DNA from 2 places in the Microbacterium sp. 20-116 genome. Region 2 is predicted to be linked to the other one. Evidence: predicted binding sites of a transcription regulator. Region 2 holds the regulator's gene; the other holds the start of a gene.
What was found. The regulator LexA, encoded in region 2, represses DNA repair genes until DNA is damaged. The targets are predictions, from matches to a motif close to TCGAACANNTGTTCGA.
Positions count from the first base shown of each region.

Region 1: a site for LexA is predicted at 2,501-2,516, ahead of AB6V29_RS08835 (intein-containing Rv2578c family radical SAM protein). Genes of this name have one in related genera too.

Region 1 is NZ_JBFYGP010000003.1:311,109-315,528, reverse strand. Features, by position in the region: gene AB6V29_RS08840 (DEAD/DEAH box helicase) at 1-252, shown strand, start outside; gene AB6V29_RS08835 (intein-containing Rv2578c family radical SAM protein) at 357-2,492, opposite strand; gene AB6V29_RS08830 (M15 family metallopeptidase) at 2,621-3,739, shown strand; gene AB6V29_RS08825 (LCP family protein) at 3,741-4,420, opposite strand, start outside.
Region 2 is NZ_JBFYGP010000005.1:91,564-95,983, reverse strand. Features, by position in the region: gene AB6V29_RS11345 (prolyl oligopeptidase family serine peptidase) at 1-1,863, opposite strand, end outside; gene lexA (transcriptional repressor LexA) at 1,961-2,650, opposite strand; gene AB6V29_RS11335 (LysM peptidoglycan-binding domain-containing protein) at 2,909-3,259, shown strand; gene AB6V29_RS11330 (histidinol-phosphate transaminase) at 3,306-4,400, shown strand; gene hisB (imidazoleglycerol-phosphate dehydratase HisB) at 4,397-4,420, shown strand, end outside.

The sequences.
Region 1 (4,420 bases), on a different contig from region 2:
GTCGACGACATCGACCTGGTCATCCAGGCCGACGCTCCCGACGAGTACAAGACGTACCTGCACCGCTCGGGCCGCACCGGCCGCGCGGGTCGCGCCGGCACGGTGGTCACGCTGATCACGCGTCAGCGTCGCCGTCGGATGACCGAGCTGCTCGACCGCGCCGAGATCCAGGCTCCCTTCGAAGAGACCGCGCTCGGTGACGACGTGCTCGAGGAGCTCTCGGGTCGTCAGCTCTCGAACGTCGACGCGTAACCCGTCGCTCGAAGCCCCCGTCACGTTCAGCGACGGGGGCTTCGTGCATCCTCGGGATGCCGGGACCGCGAGAACCGTCGAGCCCCCGCGCCGCTGGCCGGCCCTCAGAACAACGTCGGCTCGCTGGCCGGGGCGACACGGGGACGACCGGATGCCGGAACGCCGGTGACACGGACCGGGCCGAGGCTGCTGGCGGGCGGTGTCCTCGCGGCCAATCCCGGCTGCGGTCGGCCACGAGGATGGTCGTCCTCGTCCCACCCGTCGAGACGATGCATGCGCAGGAGTGGCCGCATGCGCTTGCCGAGCCACGTGCGGTAGGCCTTCGGGGCCGTCGTCGAGACCCCCGGGTACAGCCCGAGATACGACGAGACCAGGTGCGGATGCTCGCGCTCGAGCCAGTCGAAGAACCACTGTTTCGCACCGGGGCGAAGGTGGAGTGCGCCGTAGACGACGCGTGCGGCACCGGCCTCGCGAATGCGCGCGAGGGCGTCGTCGAGGGCGGCGATCGAGTCGGTGAGGTGCGGCATGATCGGCATGAGGAACACCGTCACCCGGAATCCTGCCGCGGTCGCCGCGCGCACGGTCTCGAGCCGGGCTTCGGCACTGGGCGTGCCCGGTTCGATCGAGTGCTGGAGGACGTCGTCGAAGACGGCGATCGACATCGCCAGCGTGACCTTCACCTGCTTCGAGGCCTCGGCGAGCAGAGGGAGGTCCCGTCGAAGCAGCGTGCCCTTGGTGAGGATCGAGAAGGGTGTGCCGTTGTCGGTGAGGGCCCCGACGATGTCGGGCATGAGGCGGTACCGACCCTCCGCGCGCTGATAGGGATCGGTGTTCGTCCCGAGCATCACGGGCTCGCGCGCCCACGACCCCCGGCGCACCTCGGTGCGCAGGACGTCGGCCACGTTCACCTTCACCACGATCTGCGAGTCGAAGTCGGCCCCGTAGTCCAGGTCGAGGTACTCGTGGGTCTTGCGAGCGAAGCAGTTGTGGCTGATGACGCCGTTCGCGACGAAATCCTCGGTGTCCGTCGTGATGTCGATCATGTCGATGTCGTAGCCGATGTCCTCGATGCTCACGACTCTCACGTCCACGCTGGTCTCGACCGTTGTCCCGCAGACATCGAGTGTGCGCGTGATGGACGGGTGGGCGATATCGAAGAATCGTTGTCTCGAGGCGAGCCCTCCGCGCAGGCGGACATCCGACATAGTGCCCGGGCGAGAGGGTTCGCGAACGGTATCGAATCGGAACGCGGCGAAGGCCTCTTCGGCCAACGAGAGAAGTTCGTCGTTCGCGTTGCTTATGCGCAGGATTTCGCCCGAGTCAGAGCCCTTCGCGTCGAAGATGCCCCCGAGGAAGCCAGCCATCCACTCCCGGCTTCGCGTCCGCGGTATCGCGACGTAGTCCTCGAGGCGCGCGACATCGTCCGTCTTCGCCGTGTGAAGAGCCGTCATGGGCCGGCGATGAGCGGGCACGGAGACGGGGCGGACCATCGTGACGATGCCGATCTGTTCGAGAAGCTCCTTTGCGAGATCGAGCGCCTCACGATCGGCCAGGGCGAGGCGAAATCGGTGGATTTCTCGGACTCGATTCTCGTCGTCGTGGGTCTTGTGGGAGATCGCCGCGTCACCGCGCACCATGCCCGTCAGATACCCTTTGCGCCAGTCCGGATCCGGCGCTTCCACGGAGGGAGGGGCGCCCGTTCCGAAACCCTGCAGACGGTTCGACACCGTGAGGTGGGGGCGCTGTCGGCCCGCGACGGGGGAGTCGGTGACGTGTTTCCATCCGTGCTCCGTCAGGAACCGGTGGTCTGCGCTGCACTCGATCTCGGTGCCGTCCGCGAGGGTGACGCGATGGAGGCGTTTGCGAGTGCTCCACTTCGCGCGAACGGTCGTTTGCACATAACGGCGGTCTCGCGATCCCCCCTCGGTGCCGATGATCTCGTCTCCGACACGGATCTGCGACAGGGGGACCTGTCGGCCGTCCGCTTTCAAGATGAGGGTGTCCGGGGACAGGCAATACGAACACGCATGGCTGCAGCCGCGATAGGGGTTCACGGTCCAGTCGAACGGCATGGCCGAGGCACCGGGGACGCGATTCAGCGCGCTCTTGCAGAGCACCTCGTGAAACGTCATCCCGGCGAACTCCGGCGTCGTCACCGAGCGGACGAGGCCGTCCATCCGCTCCATGCCCGGGAGCGCCGCCGTGTCGTCCACCCCCAGCTGCTGACCCTGCCATCTCATGAGAACAGTCGAACACATGTTCGACGATCCGGCAACACCGTGCCTGGTCCTTTCGAGTCCAGGTTCGAGACCCGCGCCCCGACCCCACCCGGGTCGACCGTTCAGGATGCACCCGCGACAATGGAGGGGTGACAAGCCACGACCCCGAGACCTCGCCCCGCCGCGCCGCGCGCGCGGAGGCCGAGCGGCTCGCGACCGCGGCCCTCACCCTTCCTGATGTCGTCGCCGACGACGCCCCCGCCGCGGCATCGACACGTCGCGCGCTGCGCCGCGATGCCGACGCCCCTCAGGAAAGAGCGTCCGAGACCCGTGGCATCCGTCGACTCGCTCCCGTCTTCCTCCGACGCCGCCTTGCGGGGGTGGCCGCGGCCGTCGTCGTGATCGCCGGGTGCGCCATCGCGGTCGGTGCTGCCGCCTCGGGGGGTTTACCCGAGTCGGCGAGCGATGCCGTCGCGCAGATCGCGGGCCCTCCGGCCGTCGCCGACGACGGCATCCCCGTGCCCCAGCTCGCCGCCGTCGCCGCCACGGCGACACCGTGCGACGATCCCGCCTTCACGACCGCGCTCGCCGCGGGGGACGACGCCGCCGTCATCGACGCCGCCGGTGGCGGTGGGGCCTTCCGCGCAGCGGTGGCATCCGGGATCGCCCCCTGCGTCTCGCTCTCCGACCCGAACCGCGAGTGGCTCGTCGTCAACAAGCAGCGCCCGTACGACCCGGTCGACTACCAGCCCGGCGACCTCGTCATGCCCGCCGATGTGCGCGCCCTCGAGGACTCGGCCCTGCGTGCTCCCGCCGCGCGCGCTCTTACCTCGCTCGTGAAAGCGGCGGCCGACGCCGGCGTCGGCGAGATCGGCTACCTCAGCGCCTACCGCTCGTACACGACGCAGAAGTCGACCTACGCCGGGCGGGTGGCAGTCGGGGGTGTCGCCGAAGCGGATCGAGAGAGCGCGCGGCCCGGCTACAGCGAACACCAGTCGGGGATGGCCGTCGACATCGTCCCGTGCAAGGGCTCGTGCAAGACCCTCGACGACGTGGCGGCGTCGCCGCAGGGCGCGTGGGTGCGCGATCACGCGTGGGAGTACGGCTTCATCACCCGGTACGCCGAGGGTCGCGAGAGCGTCAGCGGTTACGAGCCCGAGGCCTGGCACCTGCGCTACATCGGCTCGGAGCTCGCCCGCGCGTATCACGAGGGCGGTTTCACCACCCTCGAGGAGTTCTTCGGGCTGCCGGCCGCGCCGACCTACTGACTCAGTTGACGACACCCGCGCTGCAGGTCTGCTGCGCGGCGCTAGAGCCGGTGATGGCGGGTGGGAGGGCGATGGCGCCCGTGCGGGGATCGACCTCGCCCGGCTCGACCGCGGGATCTTCCGTGGGCGACACCTGCTCTCCCGGGGTCGGTTCGGCGATGACCGTACCGTCGTTGACCGACACCCCTCCGGTCACTTCGATGGAACGGTTCTCGCGCAACGCGTCCCAGAGCACCTCGGCCGCGGCGTCGTCGGGCTCCACGCGATTGGCATCCGAGCGGGCGGTGACGGTCGGATACTGAACGAAGACGATGTCTTCGAACGGCACGTCCTTCACCGCGGACGCGACCTGGACGAGGGTCAGCGGATTCGTCAGGCTCTGCGTCGGCGTGACGTTTCGAAGGCCCGTCGAAGCCAAGCGCAGCACCGTCGAGGGGTTCGACAGCACCTCCTCGCTGACGAGCTTGCGCGCCAGGCGAGACATGTACTGCTGCTGATTGCTCACGCGGGCCAGGTCGCTGCCGCCCACTCCGTATCGGGTGCGGAGGAACTGCAGCGCCTCGAGGCCCTGGATGGTCCGCGGTCCCGCTTCCCAGTCGATGCCCGTGTTCGCGTCGCGCATGTCGCTCGCGAGGCAGATCTCGACGCCGCCGATCGCGTTGGTGATCTCGATGACGCCGC
Region 2 (4,420 bases):
GCCCGGTGTCTCGAAGCCGAACACCGCGCCGAGGAAGCCGAGTTCGCGCTCGAGCGAGTCGATCACCGTCTCGGACCGTCGGAACCCGTGGCCCTCGCCCTCGTAGCGGACGTAGGCGTGCGGCACGCCGTGTGCGGTCAGAGCATCGCGGATGGCCTCGGCCTGCGACGGCGGGACCACCCGGTCTTCCGAGCCCTGCAGGATGAGCAGGGGTACACGGAAGAGCTCCGGGCGCCCCAGGGGCGAGCGCTCGAGGTACACCGCCTCGGCCTCGGGCAGGGGCCCGATGAGGCCATCGAGGTAGCGGGCCTCGAAGTCGTGCGTGTCCTCCGCCAGGGCCCGGGCGTCTCCGACGCCGTAGCGCGAGATGCCGGCCGAGAACACGTCGGTGCGGGTCACGGCAGCCAGCACCGTCCAGCCGCCCGCCGAGCCACCCGCGATGGCGAGACGATCAGGGTCGGCGAGCCCCGCCTCGGCGAGGGCGGATGCGGCGGCCGCCACGTCGTCGACGTCGACCACGCCCCACTGGCCCCTCAGCCGGTCTCGGTACGCGCGGCCGTACCCGGTCGAGCCGCCGTAGTTGACGTCGAGGACGCCGATACCGCGACTGGTGAAGAACGCCGTCTTCGCCGAGGGGGCGGGGCCCACGTGCGAGGTGGGTCCGCCGTGGACGAGTACGACGTAGGGCGGGCGCTCGCCCGCGGCCGGCGCGACGCCGGGGTTGGTGGGGGCGTAGGCGAAGGCGTGCACCGGGCCATGGGGTCCGTCGGTGGACAGGGCGCGGGCTGCCGGCATCCATTCGTCTCCCCACGAGCCGGAACCGCCGGTGACGAGTTCCACCGCGCCGGAGTCGAGGTCGACGAGCCAGAGCCCCGAGCGTCCGCGGGCATCGGACCCCGAGACGAGGACGCGCGAGCCTCGGACGTCGTCGATCGCGGCCCCCGCGACGACGGGCACGTCGATCGGGCGCACGCCGCTGGGGGCGATCTCGACGATCTCGTCTGCCCCGTTCGTGCGGACCGCGACGACGCGTCCGTCGGCGGCTGCGCCGAACCAGCGGGTGCCGAGCACCCACAGGCCTCCGCCGGTGTCGGCATCGGCCGGGGCGAGGGGCTGGGCGTCGCCATCGAGAGGACGGCGGAAGAGGTTCCAGCGACCCTCGGGGTCGTCGGCGTAGAGCAGCTCGTCGTCCGCGATCCAGACGGGCTGCAGCGGTGCGCGTCGTTCCCCGCCGGCCACGTCGAGGATGACCCCCGTTTCGAGGTCGGCGACACGGAGGGTCGTGGCGTCCCACGGCATGTCGGGGTGGTTCCACACGATCCAGGCCAGACGACGGCCGTCGGGGGAGAGGGCGGGCTGCGCGAGGAAGTCGCTGCCCTCGGCGAGCACCTCCGTCGCGCCGTCGAGCGGGATGCGCACGATCTCGCGGCGCGGCACGCGGGACGCACCGTGTGTCTCGCGGACGGCGAGGAGCACCCCGTGCTCCCAGCGGAGGCCGCCGTGGCGTACGGCGTCGTCGGCGGGAGTGAGGGGTCGCGCGGTCCCGCCCGGGCGAAGCGCCCACACGCGTTGGTCGGTCTTCTCGACGTAGTACAGCTCGCCATCGTCGGACGCGGTCCACGCACCGCCGCCGTACTCGTGGACGGCGGAGCGGGCGTTGGCGGGTGCGGGGAGAACCGTCTCTACGGAGCCGTCGGCCCGGCGACGCTTCACCGCGACACGACCGGCTTCGTGGGGGAGGGACTCGCCCCACCAGATCTCGTCGCCCACGAGCCGAGCCCCGTCGACGCGCGGTGACGCCTGCGCGACGGACTCGGGCGTGATCGGGGAGGGCCAGGAACCGTAGGGGAGGGTGTCAGCCATGACCCCAGCCTAGGCAGGGCCTACGACATCCACCCGCGTGGAACGGAAGAGGCCGGATGCCACCTTTGGGTTCGCATCCGGCCTCGAGTCGTCGGGCTCAGACGGTACGCAGCACCGCGACGACACGACCGAGGACGACGGCCTCGTCGCCGAGGATCGGCTCGAACGCGCTGTTGCGGGGGAGCAGCCACGTGTGGCCGTCGCGCCGACGGAAGGTCTTGACCGTCGCCTCGCCGTCGAGCATGGCGGCGACGATCTCGCCGTTCTCGGCCGTGGCCTGCGACCGGATGACGACCCAGTCGCCGTCGCAGATGGCCGCGTCGATCATCGACTCGCCCGAGACCTTGAGCATGAACAGTTCCCCCTTGCCGACGAGCTGGCGCGGGAGGGGGAAGATCTCCTCGACCTGCTGGTCGGCCGTGATGGGCACGCCGGCTGCGATACGACCGACGAGGGGCACCAGGGCGGCGTCGCCGAGGGCGGGAGCGGCGTCGGCGGGGTTCTCCGCGGCGGCGCCGGGGAGGTCGATGAGCACCTCCATCGCGCGCGTCTTGCCGGGGTCGCGGCGAAGGTAGCCGCTGAGCTCTAGCTGGTTGAGCTGGTGGGTGACGCTCGAGAGCGACTTGAGCCCGACCGCGTCGCCGATCTCGCGCATGCTCGGCGGATACCCGTGCCGCGCGATGGATCGCTGGATCACTTCGAGGATCGCCAGCTGCTTGTCGCTGAGATTCTTGCGCCGCCGGGTCTGCGGCCGTTCGCGGCCGGCGGCGGTCGTCGCGTCGGTCATCTGTGCTCCCCTCGCGCCGCGCAAACCACGGCGGAAATTCGAATGTCGGAGGTTGGTGATGAGGTCTCCGTGTCGAAACCGTATCCGGTCGACGACCCGATTGACACGGAGGCCCACGCGTGTCGCGTTCGATTCGTCTGCGATACACGAGGTCTTGACACTCGAACAGGTTCGAATATAGATTCGGAATACAGATTCGCACCACCGCCCTCCCGGCCGAGGGTGGGGTGCGAATCTCTCCCCACCAAGGAGCACATCATGAGCAGCATCGCCCTCACCGCCCCGTCTACTCGCCTGCGCATCACCGCGCGCGGCCGCCGTGTCGTGGCGTTCCTTATCTCCCTCCCGATCGTCGCCGTGCTCTCCGTGGCGATCGTCGGTGGCGGATCCGCCCTCGCCTCCGGCGACGCCGGCGCTCCCGCCGGTTCGTTCACCGAGATCACCGTCATGAGCGGCGAGACCCTGTGGTCCATCGCCGAAGACGTGGCCCCCTCCGCCGACCCGCGCGACGTGGTGGCAGAGATCACGCGCCTCAACGCTCTGCCCGGCGGCTCGGTGTCAGCGGGTCAGCGCATCGCGATCCCCGCCGAGTACGCCCCCGCGGCCTGAACGGCGGGTCGCGGCTCGTGCGCCTCGACTCCGCTCGACGCCTACGATGGGTGAGGTGACCGTACGCCTCGACGACCTTCCTCTTCGCGACGATCTGCGGGGTATGACCCCGTACGGAGCCCCGCAGGCTGCACTGCCCGTGGCGCTCAACGTGAACGAGAACACGCATCCTGTTCCGTCCGAGGTGGCTGACGACATCCTGGACGCCGTCGCTCGGGCGCTTCGGGACGTCAACCGGTACCCCGACCGCGAGTTCACCGGACTGCGCGAGGCCTTTGCGGGATATCTCGGACACGGCCTGAACCCCGAACAGATCTGGGCGGCCAACGGCTCGAACGAAGTGCTCCAGCACATCTTGCAGGCCTTCGGTGGCCCCGGCCGTACGGCGATGGGCTTCGCTCCCACCTATTCCATGTACCCGATCCTCACGCGCGCCACGGGTGCGCGCTGGGTCACCGGGGAACGGGAGCACGACTTCACCCTCTCGCCCGCGTCAGCTGCGGCGCAGGTGCGCGAGCAGCGGCCCGACGTCGTCTTCCTCTGTGCGCCGAACAATCCGACGGGAACGCCTCTGCGCCTCGATGTGGTGGAGGCGGTGTACGACGCCACCGACGGCATCGTGATCGTCGATGAGGCGTACGAGGAGTTCGCCCCGCGGGACGAGCCGTCGGCGGTTTCTCTGCTCCCTGACCGCCCGCGGCTGGTCGTCTCGCGCACCATGAGCAAGGCCTTCGCCTTCGCCGGCGCCCGGGTGGGCTACCTCGCGGCCGACCCCGCGCTGGTCGACGCTCTCCGCCTCGTCCGTCTTCCCTACCACCTGAGTGCTCTCACGCAGGCGGCGGCGACCGCGGCTCTCAGCCACGCCGAGACGATGCTGTCGATGGTCGACGACATCGTGGCGCAACGCGACCGCATCTCGGCGACGGTGTCGGCGCTGGGCTATACGGCCCACGAGTCGTGGACCAACTTCGTCCTGTTCGGCGGTGTCGACGATCCGGCAGCCACCTGGAAGGCGCTTTACGACCGGGGTGTCCTGATTCGAGACGTCGGCATCGCCCACCACCTCCGCGTGACCGCGGGAACGGCCGACGAGACCACCGCATTCCTCGACGCGCTCGCCTCGGTAGGATCGCGATCATGACCGGCCCCGCCTCGCCCCGT